Regions from separate parts of the Oikeobacillus pervagus genome, predicted to be linked through region 3. Evidence: riboswitches for the same ligand, from Rfam matches in the RefSeq annotation. Region 3 holds a riboswitch; each other region holds the start of a gene.
The links. A riboswitch is a leader RNA that binds a small molecule or an ion and turns the genes downstream of it on or off. The one in region 3 is predicted to bind S-adenosylmethionine.
Positions count from the first base shown of each region.

Region 1: it holds a riboswitch for S-adenosylmethionine, as region 3 does, so the genes downstream of both, J2S13_RS09955 (bifunctional homocysteine S-methyltransferase/methylenetetrahydrofolate reductase) here and J2S13_RS07575 (methionine ABC transporter ATP-binding protein) in region 3, are expected to answer to the same signal.
Region 2: it holds a riboswitch for S-adenosylmethionine, as region 3 does, so the genes downstream of both, J2S13_RS15210 (YezD family protein) here and J2S13_RS07575 (methionine ABC transporter ATP-binding protein) in region 3, are expected to answer to the same signal.

Region 1 is NZ_JAUSUC010000023.1:15,231-19,789, forward strand. Features, by position in the region: gene J2S13_RS09945 (hypothetical protein) at 303-530, shown strand; gene J2S13_RS09950 (EamA family transporter) at 620-1,519, opposite strand; SAM riboswitch class I at 1,942-2,051, shown strand; gene J2S13_RS09955 (bifunctional homocysteine S-methyltransferase/methylenetetrahydrofolate reductase) at 2,135-4,000, shown strand; gene metH (methionine synthase) at 3,978-4,559, shown strand, end outside.
Region 2 is NZ_JAUSUC010000061.1:951-5,509, forward strand. Features, by position in the region: gene J2S13_RS15195 (acetyl-CoA hydrolase/transferase family protein) at 1-637, opposite strand, end outside; gene J2S13_RS15200 (hypothetical protein) at 888-1,454, shown strand; gene J2S13_RS15205 (NAD(P)H-dependent flavin oxidoreductase) at 1,532-2,524, shown strand; SAM riboswitch class I at 2,845-2,950, shown strand; gene J2S13_RS15210 (YezD family protein) at 3,025-3,183, shown strand; gene J2S13_RS15215 (glycine betaine ABC transporter substrate-binding protein) at 3,389-4,285, opposite strand; gene J2S13_RS15220 (ABC transporter permease) at 4,285-4,559, opposite strand, start outside.
Region 3 is NZ_JAUSUC010000015.1:24,936-29,494, reverse strand. Features, by position in the region: gene J2S13_RS07585 (MetQ/NlpA family ABC transporter substrate-binding protein) at 232-1,080, opposite strand; gene J2S13_RS07580 (methionine ABC transporter permease) at 1,097-1,765, opposite strand; gene J2S13_RS07575 (methionine ABC transporter ATP-binding protein) at 1,758-2,783, opposite strand; SAM riboswitch class I at 2,903-3,004, opposite strand; gene J2S13_RS07570 (hypothetical protein) at 3,111-3,461, opposite strand; gene J2S13_RS07565 (thioredoxin family protein) at 3,748-4,059, opposite strand; gene J2S13_RS07560 (toprim domain-containing protein) at 4,059-4,418, opposite strand.

The DNA.
Region 1 (4,559 bases), on a different contig from region 3:
CTCACGGGGTTTTGCTTATTTCCCAATGATATTTGATGATTTCCCGAGGGCTTTTGCACTTGTTCTATGCGGATTTGCCCATTTCCCAGCATATATGCCTATTTCCAGAGATTTTATGCGCTTCTTCTAACGATATTTGCACCGTGCACCTCTTCGCCGAACATTTCGAGACGTTAGTTCGCTGGCATTTGACTATTTCCTTGCATATTTATCTAATCCGCCCCCCATTTTTCCCCTATATGGAATAATCAAGTTAAAACTCCGTATTTTTGGACATAATAAGACCAAAGGAGGATTCATCGATGACTGAACAACAAATCGCTTATACATTTCACACTTGTAATTGCGGCCATTTATACGATTCTTTGAGGGGGCCGATTGAAATTTCCGCCATGCTTGATCATGTTGAGGAAGATGTATTAGCTCAATTTTTGACCGCTTTTGATTTTTCTGAGCATGATCATCTTTTATTTGACGAGTTTAAATATTATTTCCGATTATTTCAAAAGGTGAAGCAGTCTTTTTTTTAATCACCTGGCGCTTCTTTTCCTATATATCCATCTTTCTGAGAATAAAAGCAAAATCCCCATCGGACTAGCCAATGAGGATGGATGATTTATTATCTTGAAAATGATCGTTTCGGACGATGGGTTGGAAAATGAATTTGTGGAATAGCAATCCCAATAAGGATAATCATGATTCCGGTCATTTGTAGGAAGGAAACTGCTTCCCCCAAAATAAATAAAGCTGCGACAATAGCTGCTGGAAGCTCAGCTGCCCCTACAATCGTCGCTAATCCTGAATCAATCTTAGGTGTTCCAATCGCGAAGAAGACAACTGGCAGGATCGTTCCGAATATCCCTAATAATAGGCCATATTTCCATAATCCAGTAGTCAAGACCCCATCTACAATCAAGATCGGTGAAACATAGAAAAGAACGAGAAGGAGCCCCCCGCTTGTAATAAAAACACTTCGTTGAATCGTCGGTACACCAGGTGCTACTTTCCCACTGTAAAAAATAAACAGTGCAAACGTGATCGCCGCAAGCAACCCATATACGACACCATCCAAATGTTCTCCCCATTGAAAATTCGTCGAACCAACTCCACCAGCTAACAATGTTCCAGCCCATAAAAAAACAACAGAAATCAATTTCTGGTTGGATGGCATTGCTCGATGATAAATCGCTTCAATTAAGATTCCAATCCACGTAAATTGGAATAACATCACAACTGCAATCGACGCCGGTACCCTTGCTAAACTCAATCCATAAAAAATCCCCGTCGCACTAAGCAATAACCCGACCGTCATTAAAGAACTGACATCCTTCCAACTCATTTTTACTCTTTTTGTAAAAAAATAAACAGCCATCAACATGGCAAGTCCAAAAAGGTACTGGCTTCCTGTCACTTGACCGACTGTAAATCCGGCTGCAATCGTCAGTTTTACAATAGAGGCATGGATCCCATAACTACATGCCCCAATCAAAACAAATAACGAATAGCGAAACTGATTCATCTTTTATGTCCTCCTTTCTCGATGACTTTTTTTAAAAGATGGTTGATTTCAGGAAAAAATACGATGTTTCACAATAAGTTCCATCTGATTTTTCCGCCGATGATCCATCACAATCTGCTATGATTCAATAAAGGAACAAAATAAGCCTTTTGCAAAGAAATAGGAGGGCCTTTAGTTGGCACTTCCCTGAATTTCAAATATACACATAGTATAGTACGTCTTTTCATGTTTCATCAATCCCTTTTAAATAGCCTGAATTTTCAAGATATACAAGAAGATTTCTCCTTGAAAAACTAATTCTGTAAATACTGTTAACCGATAGGAAGTAAAAGGGGTTTATAAAGATATTTCAGAAATTTCAAATTACACCTTGACGATTAATCCTAGATAGCATATGATTATAGTCAAAATTAATATTGTTGTTCTTATCCAGAGAGGTGGAGGGACTGGCCCAAAGAAACCTCAGCAACCAGCCAATTGGTCAGGTGCTAAATCCAGCAAACTACAACAATCGTAGTTTGGAAGATAAGGAGGAAATGATTACAGCCAATCAAGCCTTCTTATTATAGAAGGCTTTTTTTTATTATTGAAATCTGGAAAAAGGAGTGACTGAGATTGAATCTATTGGATCGACTAAAAGAGGAAGTGCTTACTGCTGATGGCGCAATCGGTACTCTCCTTTATTCATATGGGATTGACTTTTGTTATGAAGAATTAAACTTAACACAGCCCGACGTCATTAGACGGATTCACCAAGATTATATTCAAGCAGGAGCGGATGTCATCCAAACGAATACGTATAGTGCAAACTCGTTAAAATTAGCTCGTTACGGATTGGAAAATAAGAGAGAAAAAATAAATAAAGCAGCGGTTCAAATTGCAAAGCAAGCAGCTGGATTGAATGACACATTCGTTCTTGGGACGATTGGTGGCATTCGAGGTGTTCGAAAAAGTGATGCTACTCTTCAAGAGATTGTGGTCGCCTTTTGCGAACAAGCCGAAAGTTTACTTAGCGAAGATATCGACGGCCTTCTATTGGAAACATATTATGATTTAGAGGAAATTACAACGGTTGTGCATACAGCTCGGAAAATGACCGATCTCCCCATCATCGCTCAAGTGTCGATGCATGAACCAGGTGTGCTACAAAATGGGTTGCCATTAAACGACGCTTTATGCCAGTTAGAAGCTTTGGGGGCGGATGTCGTTGGCGTTAACTGCCGACTAGGTCCACATCATACAATTCTAGCATTGGAAGAAGTCGCCCTACCAAAGAAAGCTTTCTTATCTGCTTATCCGAATGCAAGCCTTCTGGATGTGGTCGATGACAGGATTGTCTATGAATCAGAAGCTGACTATTTTGGAAAGGCTACTGTTAAACTAAGAAATGAAGGTGCTCGTCTTATTGGCGGATGTTGCGGGACTACACCGAAACATATCGCTGCGGCGAAAAAAGCCTTACAGGGGTTACATCCGATTACAGAAAAGCAGGTAAAAGAGAAAACACCAATTTTGGTGAAATCCAGAAAAATATCGACAGTGCCTCCCCTCCATGAGAAAGCGAAAAATGAACGTTCTATCATCGTTGAATTGGATACACCGAAACATTTAGACACCACATCTTTTTTTGAAGGAGCAAAATGTTTACAAGAAGCGGGAATTGATGCGATTACGATGGCCGATAACTCCCTTGCATCCCCAAGAATTAGCAACATGGCGATGGCAACTTTATTAAAGTCAAATGATCAAATCCGTCCGCTTGTCCACATCACTTGTCGTGACCGAAATTTAATTGGCCTACAATCTCATCTAATGGGATTACATACTTTAGGTCTTCATGATATTTTGGCTGTTACGGGAGATCCAACAAAGGTCGGGGATTTTCCAGGAGCCACTTCTGTTTATGACGTTTCTAGTCTGGAATTCATCCAGCTAATCAAACAATTGAATGAAGGGATTTCTTTTTCAGGGAAATCATTAAAAGTAAAAACAAATTTTTCAGTTGCCGCTGCCTTTAATCCAAATGTTCGCATTTTAGATCGAGCAGTCAAACGATTGGAAAAGAAAATTGGGTTTGGGGCCGATTACTTTATCAGCCAGCCTGTTTTTACGAAAGAAAAAATTATTGAAATCCATGAAAAAACTAAGCATTTATCCACTCCAATTTATATCGGAATTATGCCATTAACAAGTTCACAAAATGCGGAATTTTTGCATAACGAAGTGCCCGGGATTAAACTTTCCGAAGAAACACTTAACCGGATGAAAGCTTGTGAAAATGACAAAACGCGGTCACATCAAGAAGGAATTTCGATTGCCAAAGAATTAATTAATACAGCTCACGAACTTTTCCACGGGATTTATTTAATCACTCCATTTCTTCGGTATGATATGACGGAAGAATTGGTCACATACATCCATGAGCTAGATGCCAAAAAGTTAGAAAGAGGGATTGTCCATGTCCATTCAACATTTAATTGAGAAAGAACTACAATCGCGAATATTAATTATTGACGGTGCAATGGGAACAATGCTACAACAAGCCGATCTTTCTCCAGAGGACTTTGGCGGTGAGGAATATGATGGCTGCAATGAATATTTGAACATCACTTCACCCAAAACACTCGAGAAAATTCATATGGCATATTTAGAGGCCGGTGCTGACATTATTGAAACAAATACGTTTGGTGGTACTCCCATCGTATTAAATGAATATGGTCTAGGTGACCAAGCCTATGAAATCAATAAAAAAGCGGTTGAAATTGCCAAATATTGCACTTCTCAATATTCAACTCCTAACCACCCTCGGTTTGTTGCAGGGGCAATGGGGCCCACTACCAAAACCTTGTCGGTGACGGGTGGGATTGATTTTGATACATTAAGTCAAAATTTTGAAATCCAAGCGAAAGCGTTGATCGATGGCGGATGTGACTTACTTTTACTTGAAACGAGCCAAGACATGCTCAATGTTAAAGCGGGATTCATTGGGATTGAAAGAGCTTTTGAAAAAACAGGTAAGAAAGTCCCTATCATGATCTCA
Region 2 (4,559 bases), on a different contig from region 3:
ACCCGTAGCCGATTTGGAGAGTATCTCCATCATGGATGAGTTCAGCCACGTAGCTGCCGATTGTCCGGTCTTTGTCCGTTACTTTCGGAGGGGGAGCTTCAGGTAAAGGTTGGTTATTCTCAATTAAAGCGGTTACATTTGAAATATGAATTTTATTTTCCCCATAAGTTCTAGGCATATATTCATTAACTTCAAGCAGAACTGTTTTTGCTTGGTCAATCATTTCAACTGTATAATCACAATTGGTTCCTAATGAAAAATATCCTTCTTCATCCATTGGAGATACAACAGCCATGATCACTTGATTACTTGTGAATTGTTTCAGTAGCTTTGGAACATCGGAAAAATGGTTTGGAAGAAGGTCAATTTTCCCTTCATTAAACGCTTTTCTTTCATACGCTCCCATGAACATACTAATAATTTGAAGTCGTTCTCTTGGTACAGAAATGATTTCTCTAGGTGTGAACATTTGGAAAAGGCGATTTCCTCGTAACCCCATATGAGTTTCTAATGCTTTCATTAGAGTAGGGGGTTCTGCTACTAATATAGGAGTAATAATATCGTCTCCGGGTTCAATCAAGGATACAGCATCTTGAGCTGACATTCTTTTATCTTGGTATTGACGGATCCAATCCATCTTCATCCCTCCTGGTGTGAGCTATTTTAATGTTCTGAAAATACTATACTATAAAAATAGACAAAATCATAGCAAATCTCCTTTTTTTAACATGGAAAAGAAAAAAAGATCGAAATTTTGTCTATTATGTGGAAATATCCCCTATTTCCCTCCTTTTTTTGAATTAATCCGCCTTATGATGAAACTTTCCGTCTAATTTTTCGTAAGAATGGGTATAGGGTAATAGGCAGGGAAGAGAGAGGTGCAGGAAATGGCTGAATTACAAACTAAGTTAATGCAAAGGAAAATCGTCATGATTACGGTGTTATTTATCTTATTGGTAATAATCATCTTTCTTATTTTCAGTCCTTTTTCGGTGGAAAGAAAAGAGGAGAGATATGTGAGGAAAATGAATCATATTTATTTGTTAATGGCTCGAAATAAAAAACTTGCAAATGATTTAATACAACATTACGAGAAGAATATTGGAAATCCTCCGGAGAATCCTCTTTTTTATCAGGAAAGTAATAGTTGGGATCAGCTAAAAACCAATTATTCAGAACAAATTCAAGAATTACAGAAAGGATATGAAACATCTAGCCAACTACTACAGGATCTTCCAGAGCCACCAGAGCCTTATATTACATGTTATTCTTTACTTTTGGATGCACATATCCTTTATCGACAATACATAAATTTAGCTCTTCATCCGACCGGAACGATTGATGCATATAGGAAAAAACAATTGGCTTTATATGAGGAAATGAATGAAAAGTTTTTGGAGCTTGAAAAACATTTAAAGCTCCAAAAACATATAAAAGTACGATTTACAAATTAGTTGAACTGGATAATTGAATAAATTATAATAGGATAGATTTCATTTATCAGAATTTTCTAATTAAGGGAGGAAGAGATGTGAGCAAGGAATTATTAAATCGTTGGTTAGGTCAAATGAGGTTGCCGGCAATATCTGCTCCAATGTTTTTAGTCTCAGGACCAGATCTTGTAAAGGAATGTTGTATGAATGGGATTATTGGGTCATTTCCAGCACCAAATGCTCGTCCAATTGAACAATTAGATGGATGGATGGGGCAATTAACAGAACAATTGTCAGAAGCGAAAAAACGAGAGCCCAATAGAAAAATAGCGCCATGGGCAATGAATATTGTCGTCCATAGTTCATATAGTCGTCTAGAGGAAGAATTGAATTTGATACGTAAATATCAGCCTGAACTTGTGATTACGTCATTAGGTAATCCGAAAAAAGTAGTGGAAGTTGTTCATAATTACGGTGGACTTGTTTTTTCAGATGTGAGTGATGCTTCATTCGCTCGAAAAGCAGCTGAATCTGGAGTAGATGGACTCATTTTGGTGGCGTCTGGAGCAGGTGGACATTCAGGAAATATCAATAGTTTTTCTTTTGTTGATACAGTCCGCTCTTTTTGGGATGGAATTATCATTTTGGCTGGCGGAATTTCGACAGGATATGGGATATTAGCAGCTCAGGCAGCCGGTGCAGACTTCGCCTATATGGGGACACGCTTTATTGTAGCAACCGACAGCATGGCTAATGATGAGTATCGACAAATGCTTGTCGACTCCACTCAGGAGGACATTATGTTAACGAATGCTTTTTCAGGTGTTAATGCGAATATGCTAAAACCGAGTATCATTCGCGCAGGCCTAGACCCAGCGGAATTAGAGAAGAAAGAGAAAATTGAGTTTGATAGTATGCATAAACAATCCAACACAAAAGCATGGCGTGATATTTGGTCAGCAGGTCATGGAGTGGGGGCCATAAGAGAAATCCAGACAACGGCCCAAATTATCGACCAGTTGGAAAAAGAATATAATGAAGCCATCCAGCTCATGAAAAGCAAGATTGCTAAAGTTAAACAATATAGTTAATTTTTAATATACAAATAACAAATAACGGGATATATAACTTAAAAAGACTTATGAAATCACCAATTCCACTTAGAATAAGCCCAAACAGGAACGGGAAATATGCTAAATTTATCACCTCAATATCATTACTTTCACTCAAATCAACATAACAAAGACAATCCAAATGCAAAAAAAGGGATGTTCACCGGCGAACATCCCTTTTCAATCGTCTGTAAACGGAGACTTTTGTTATGAATTTCCTATTTTTTTATAAATTTAAGTAAACACAGTTGACAACTAGGAATTGTCAACATACAATAAAGACAATCAATGATTGATCACTCTTATAAAGAGAGACGGAGGGAACTGGACCGATGATGTCTCGGCAACCATTAGCTATGTTAACTGGTGCCTCATCCAGCAGGGAATCGTCCTGAAAGATAAGAGGAAAGGGAGATGATTGCGGCCTCTTGTTCAGGGGTCGTTTTTACATGAATAGGGAAAGGTTAGGGGGAATGATCATGGGCAACCCTTCTTTAAAGGATACGGAAAAGGTCAATATTATTTTAAAAGCATTAAAAGGGATAGAATTTGGAACGATTCAGATTACGATTCATGAAGGACAAATTGTGCAAATTGATCAAACGATGAAACAAAGATTTCCGTTAGAAAAAAAATAATTTTTTGCTGACCGGACGTCCGGAGGCGATAGATTTCTCTTAGCTAGTTCAAAAATCTCCTAAACTTTTGGATCGGTATGAGGGAGGTCGGAAAAGGAAGGGGGAGATTAGACAATCGATGTGAAATATAAAGGGCAATCTTGCAGAGGGGAATTTTCCATCAAACAGAAAGAAACCACCTTGATGGTGGTTTCCTTGTACCTAATTATTTTAAATCTTCAATAGAATTGATGTCCATATAACTTGGAACAACTAAGCCGATTTTAGTTCCTTCTAGGTTTGCCCCTAAGTCTTCAAATTTACCATCGAATTTCTTAGCATAATCTTCATGTGTCACTGGAAGCCATGCTGCGACGGAAGCATCAACACTACCATCAGCTACGGCTGTCCACATTGGACCTGCTTCCACTTGATTTAATGTTACTTTAAAGCCAAGATCCTCTAACACTTTTGCAAGAACATTTGTACTGGCGATTTCACTTGCCCATGCTACATAGGCTAATTCGACTTTTTTACCTTTTACTTCTTTTACCCCTTTTGTCCATTTTTGAACAAGGTTTTTGTTGTCTTTTATCCATTGTTCAGCGGCTTTATCTGGTTTCATGCCATCTTCAATTTTCACCATGACTTCGCCCATATCGTCTGATGTCCAGTTAAATTGATCCAACACTTTATAGGCTTCTGGTAGATCTTTTTTCAAGTCTTTTCTTGCGATCGTATGAATATTTTCTTCTTCGCCATAAACACCTTTTGGATCTTCAAGAAATTTAAGATCAAATTTTGAGAATTTCCAGTGAGGAATCCACCCTGTAACGATAATAGGTTCCTCTTTGTCATAGGCCTTTTTTAAGGCTGCTGTCATTGCGGCTCCTGATCCCTCAACAATTTCCCAGTCATTTAATTCATATTCTTTGACTACTTTTTCGGTTGCTTTCATTACTCCCGCACCTGGGTCAATTCCGGTGATTTTGTAATCTACACTTTCACCAACAGAGCTAGCTTTCTCATCCTTAGATTTACTCGTTTCATCTGAACTTGAACAAGCAGCTAGACCAATTGTTAAACAGGCTGCAGCACTTATTTTTAAAATATTTTTGAACATTAAATGGTTCCTCCTTGTTTTTTCTTCCCGATATTTTGGGTTATTCGGTCTAAAACAATGGCAACGATTACGATTGCCAGTCCCGCTTCAAAACCGGTCCCGATTTGTAACTGTGTAACGGCTCGATACACTTCTGCACCAAGGCCTGGTGCTCCCACCATGGAGGCGATTACGACCATGGAAAGGGCGAGCATAATGCTTTGGTTTAATCCAGCCATAATGGTAGGCATGGCTAATGGAAGTTGTACTTTCATTAGTTTTTGACCTGTGGTTG
Region 3 (4,559 bases):
TTACACAAAAAGGGTATGGAACTCTCTCCTTATCTTATCATTTATATAAAATGCTCCGAGCACTGACAAACGAATATTCTTAGTATTCCTCGTGTTTTCTCCCGAATACTCTTTAACCTTCCTTCACCCCTGAATAGATTTGACTAAAAATTCAATTCATTAAAAAAATGCTACAGAACATATCCGTATAAATAGGGAATGAGTGGATTAGCTCATTCCCTTTTCCTTTTCTTATTTATTCACTGGGACTACGGAACCTTTCCATTCATCTAAAATAAAGTCTTGAATTTCCTTAGAATGAAGGACATCAACGAGTGCTTGAATTTTTTCAAGCTTTTCATCCCCCTTGCGAACGGCAATTACATTCACATATGGTGAATCATTATCTTCAATGGCAATGGCATCTTCTAGCGGATTAATTCCAGAATCAATCGCATAGTTGGAGTTAATTAAGACCGCATCTCCCTCTCCTTTTTTATAGATTTGCGGGAGTAATGCTGGTTCATAATTATAATCAAACTTTAAATCTTTTTTATTTTCCACGATGTCTTTCACGGTTGCTGTATCTTTTTTGATACCATCTTTTAACTTAATTATTCCTTCTTTTTCTAACATGGTTAATATCCGACCATGATCGGCTACAGAACTACTCATTAAGACAGTAGCACCTTTTGGTAACTCATCTAGACTTTTGTGTTTTTTTGAATAAACTCCGATCGGTTCAATATGAATGCCACCAGCGATTTCAAAATCATACCCATGATCTTTGACTTGTCCCTTAAAATAGGGGATGTGTTGGAAATAGTTTGCATCAAGTTCGCCTTCAGCCAATACTTTATTCGGTAAAACATAATCTTGGAATTTTTCGATTTTTAATTTATAGCCTTTTTGTTCCAATAAAGGTTTTGCTTCTTCTAAAATGATGGCATGTGGAGTATTGGATGCTCCTACTACAATGGTTTTGTCATCACCTTTTGTACTTTCTCCTTTTCCATCTTTTGAATCATCTGATTTTCCCCCACATGCGGCAAGACTTAGTACAATGAACGCAGTGAGAAAAGTATAAAGCCATTTTTTCATTAGAAAATCCTCCTCGTTATCGTTTATCTATTTTATTTGTAATCAAATCACCCGTTATTTGAATAATAAAGACAATGATTAAAATAATGATGGTAGCAGCAAGTGTGACATCATTTCTGCTTCTTTGGAATCCATCTAAATAAGCTAAATTCCCTAATCCACCTGCCCCAATCACTCCCGCCATTGCAGTGTACCCTACTAAAGCAATAGCTGTTACAGTAATTCCAGAGACTAATGCCGGCATTGATTCTTTCAGCAGCACCTTCGTAATAATCGTGCTGATATTCGCTCCCATCGATTTAGCGGCTTCAATTACCCCTTTATCAATCTCACGTAAGGCAATCTCCACCATTCTCGCGTAAAAAGGAGCAGCTCCAATAATAAGGGCTGGCAATGCAGCATTTTCCCCGATGATCGTTCCAACAATCACATTTGTGAATGGAATCAATAGAACGATTAAGATAATAAATGGAATCGAACGAAAAATATTTACAAATGCTGCTGTTACAGCATACACCGCTTTGTTTTCCCACATATTCCCTTTAGATGTTAGGAATAATAATAAACCTAAAATAATTCCAAGGATAAAAGTCGCAACAACCGCTACTCCTGTCATATATAAGGTCTCCCATGTGGCTTCCCACATGATTGCCCAATCTACGTTTGGAAACCATTCCTTAAGCATGGGTGATGACCTCCGCCTCTACTTTATGTTGTTCTAAGTATGAAATGACATTTTTAAGTTCCGCTTCATCTCCATTGATATGGATGTACAATGTTCCGTACGCTCCGTTTTGTGTTTGCGATACTTTCCCTTGAACAATATTAATGGAGACTTTAAACTGACGGACAATCTCTGTAATGATCGGTTGTTCAGCTGTTTCACCCAAAAAGAAAAGCTTAATGACTTTTCCAGAAGGATAACGCTCAAGTAGATTTTCAATGGTTTCCTTCGATTCCTCAGGTTCAGCCACTTGTTGTACAAACCGTTTGGTGATCGGTTGTTTTGGTTTTTTAAAGACTTCAAGTACTGGACCCTGTTCAACGATTGTTCCCTGCTCCATCACTGCGACACGATGACAAATTTTTCTTATGACATGCATCTCATGTGTAATCAAAACGATCGTTAATCCTAATCTTTCATTAATATCCACTAATAAATCTAATATTGAATCGGTTGTTTGTGGATCTAAAGCGGATGTCGCTTCATCACATAAGAGCACCTTGGGATTATTAGCTAATGCCCGAGCAATCCCGACTCTTTGCTTTTGACCTCCACTTAATTGGGAAGGATAAGCATCTCCACGTCCCTCTAGGCCGACTAATTTTATTAATTCATTGACCCTTTGCATTCTTTCTTTTTTCGGAACCCGAGCAATTTCAAGGGGGAAGGCAATATTTTCCTTTACCGTGCGCGACCATAATAAATTAAAGTGTTGAAAAATCATACTAATATTTTGCCTTGCTTTTCTTAATGTAGCGCCTTTAATTTTCGAAACAACCTGATCTGCCACGCTAATTTCCCCACTAGTTGGGATCTCTAGCCCATTTAACATTCGAATTAACGTGCTCTTTCCTGCGCCACTATATCCGATAATTCCGAAAATTTCCCCCTGTTTAATAGCTAGATTAATATCTTTTACCGCTGTAATTTCACCATTCTTCGTAGAAAATATCTTCTTAACACGCGAAATATGAATGATATCTTTCGTTTCCATTAGACCACCTCTTTCACTAGCATCTTGCCTGAAATTAGCTTCAATAAAAAAACCTTTCTGCCGAATGACAGAAAGGTTTAACGAACGATCACGATATTACCTTCCTCTCATCTCTCAAAAATAATTTTGTGTGAATTGGCACCTTTTCAAAAACTGACGGTTGCCGGGCTTCATAGGGCACATCCCTCCACCTCTCTTGATAAGAGTAAATACAACTATATTGATTTGATTAATGGTAATATTAACATTCCTAGATGAATAGTGTCAAGACTTTTTCCACAACCCTTTTATTTATTTAAAACATTCTTTCAATTATGCAGGTTCATTTTTTAATTCATATTCTTTGCAAAGCCATAGGATCGATTCCAGCAGTAAGAGTGATCGATAGGAGCCATGATAAACTAATTCTTTTCTCTTCACTAATGTTTGCAAACGTTCTTTTCCCAAGAAGGCCTGTTGAATAGAAGCATACTTTCCCTCTATTAAAATTGGCACATGGTCAACTACATGATTGGAATAAATGATTTCATTCTCTGAAAAGGAAATGATCCAAGCTTGCTGTTCACATTGGATACAGGCATCTAAAAATTGCTCTGGAAGTAAAGAAGTAATATGTTTTCTTTTTCTACATTCTTTTTTTAAGCGATTTAGTATATTCTCCATACCCTCACCTCAAACAGATTTCTTTCTTACCTTTTTCCTGTTGTTGAGGGGAAAAACCTTTATGTTTCGTTCGACAATTTTTCTGCCCATCCAATCAAAACGACATAATCCCCAAAGGTCCTACAAATAAAAAGCGCCGGTCTAGGAATATTAAAGTGAAACTGCATTCAGTGGGGGGTTCTTCATTCACCACTGAATGCGGGATAAACATTTCCCGAGAAATATGTTAAATCGTGACGAAATAATTCTAAAAAAAGTGAGGCCACACCAAATAAAAAAGCACCATCTATTGGTACTTCGTTAAAACATGATATAAATGTGGAACTGAATGAAAGGCATATATTTTCTCGACTACTTCTCCGTCTTGAAAAAATAAAAGACATGGAACACTCTCAATCAGGTATTTGGTTGCCAATTGTTCATGGAAGTTCAAATCTAACTTAGCGAAAGGAATTCCAGGAAGGAGCTCACTTAACACTTGAACCATCTTCCCCGCTACTTGGCATGTTCCACATAGGGGGGTGTATAAATATAAAACTAGTTGAGGAGGTTCTTCTAGTAATTGTTCTACAGGCTGTTGTGACCAATCTTGCACCATCATTTCTCATCCTTTTCTACATACTTGGAATGGACATCCAAATTTGCACTTAATAATACCGAACATAAATGCCAATAAGGAGCGGTTGCGACTTCTTTGTACATACGGTCAATGTATAAATGCTTTGCTTCTGGAAATTCCTGTTTGAACAGTTTGCGAAGCTTTTCCCCTGAATCATCGGCATCCACCAAAATATAGACATCTCGCCCTAATAATTCATCGACCAATTCATCGATCTTGGTTAACCCGATGGTACCATTCGTACAAATAATTTCGACCGGTTCTTTAATGACTGTTTTTATTTTTCTTTTGTCTGTTGTCCCTTCTACAATGATTACCTTTTCCTCAACCAGATCCAATTCCACCACTCCTTACTGTTCATTGTTATGTTCTATTTTCACTCACTTGATTCATAATTGCAAAGGATTCACTTTTGACATTACAAATGCCTAAGCGCCTGCCCATCGGCGGACGGGCTTCGTAGTTTTTGACTGAGATAA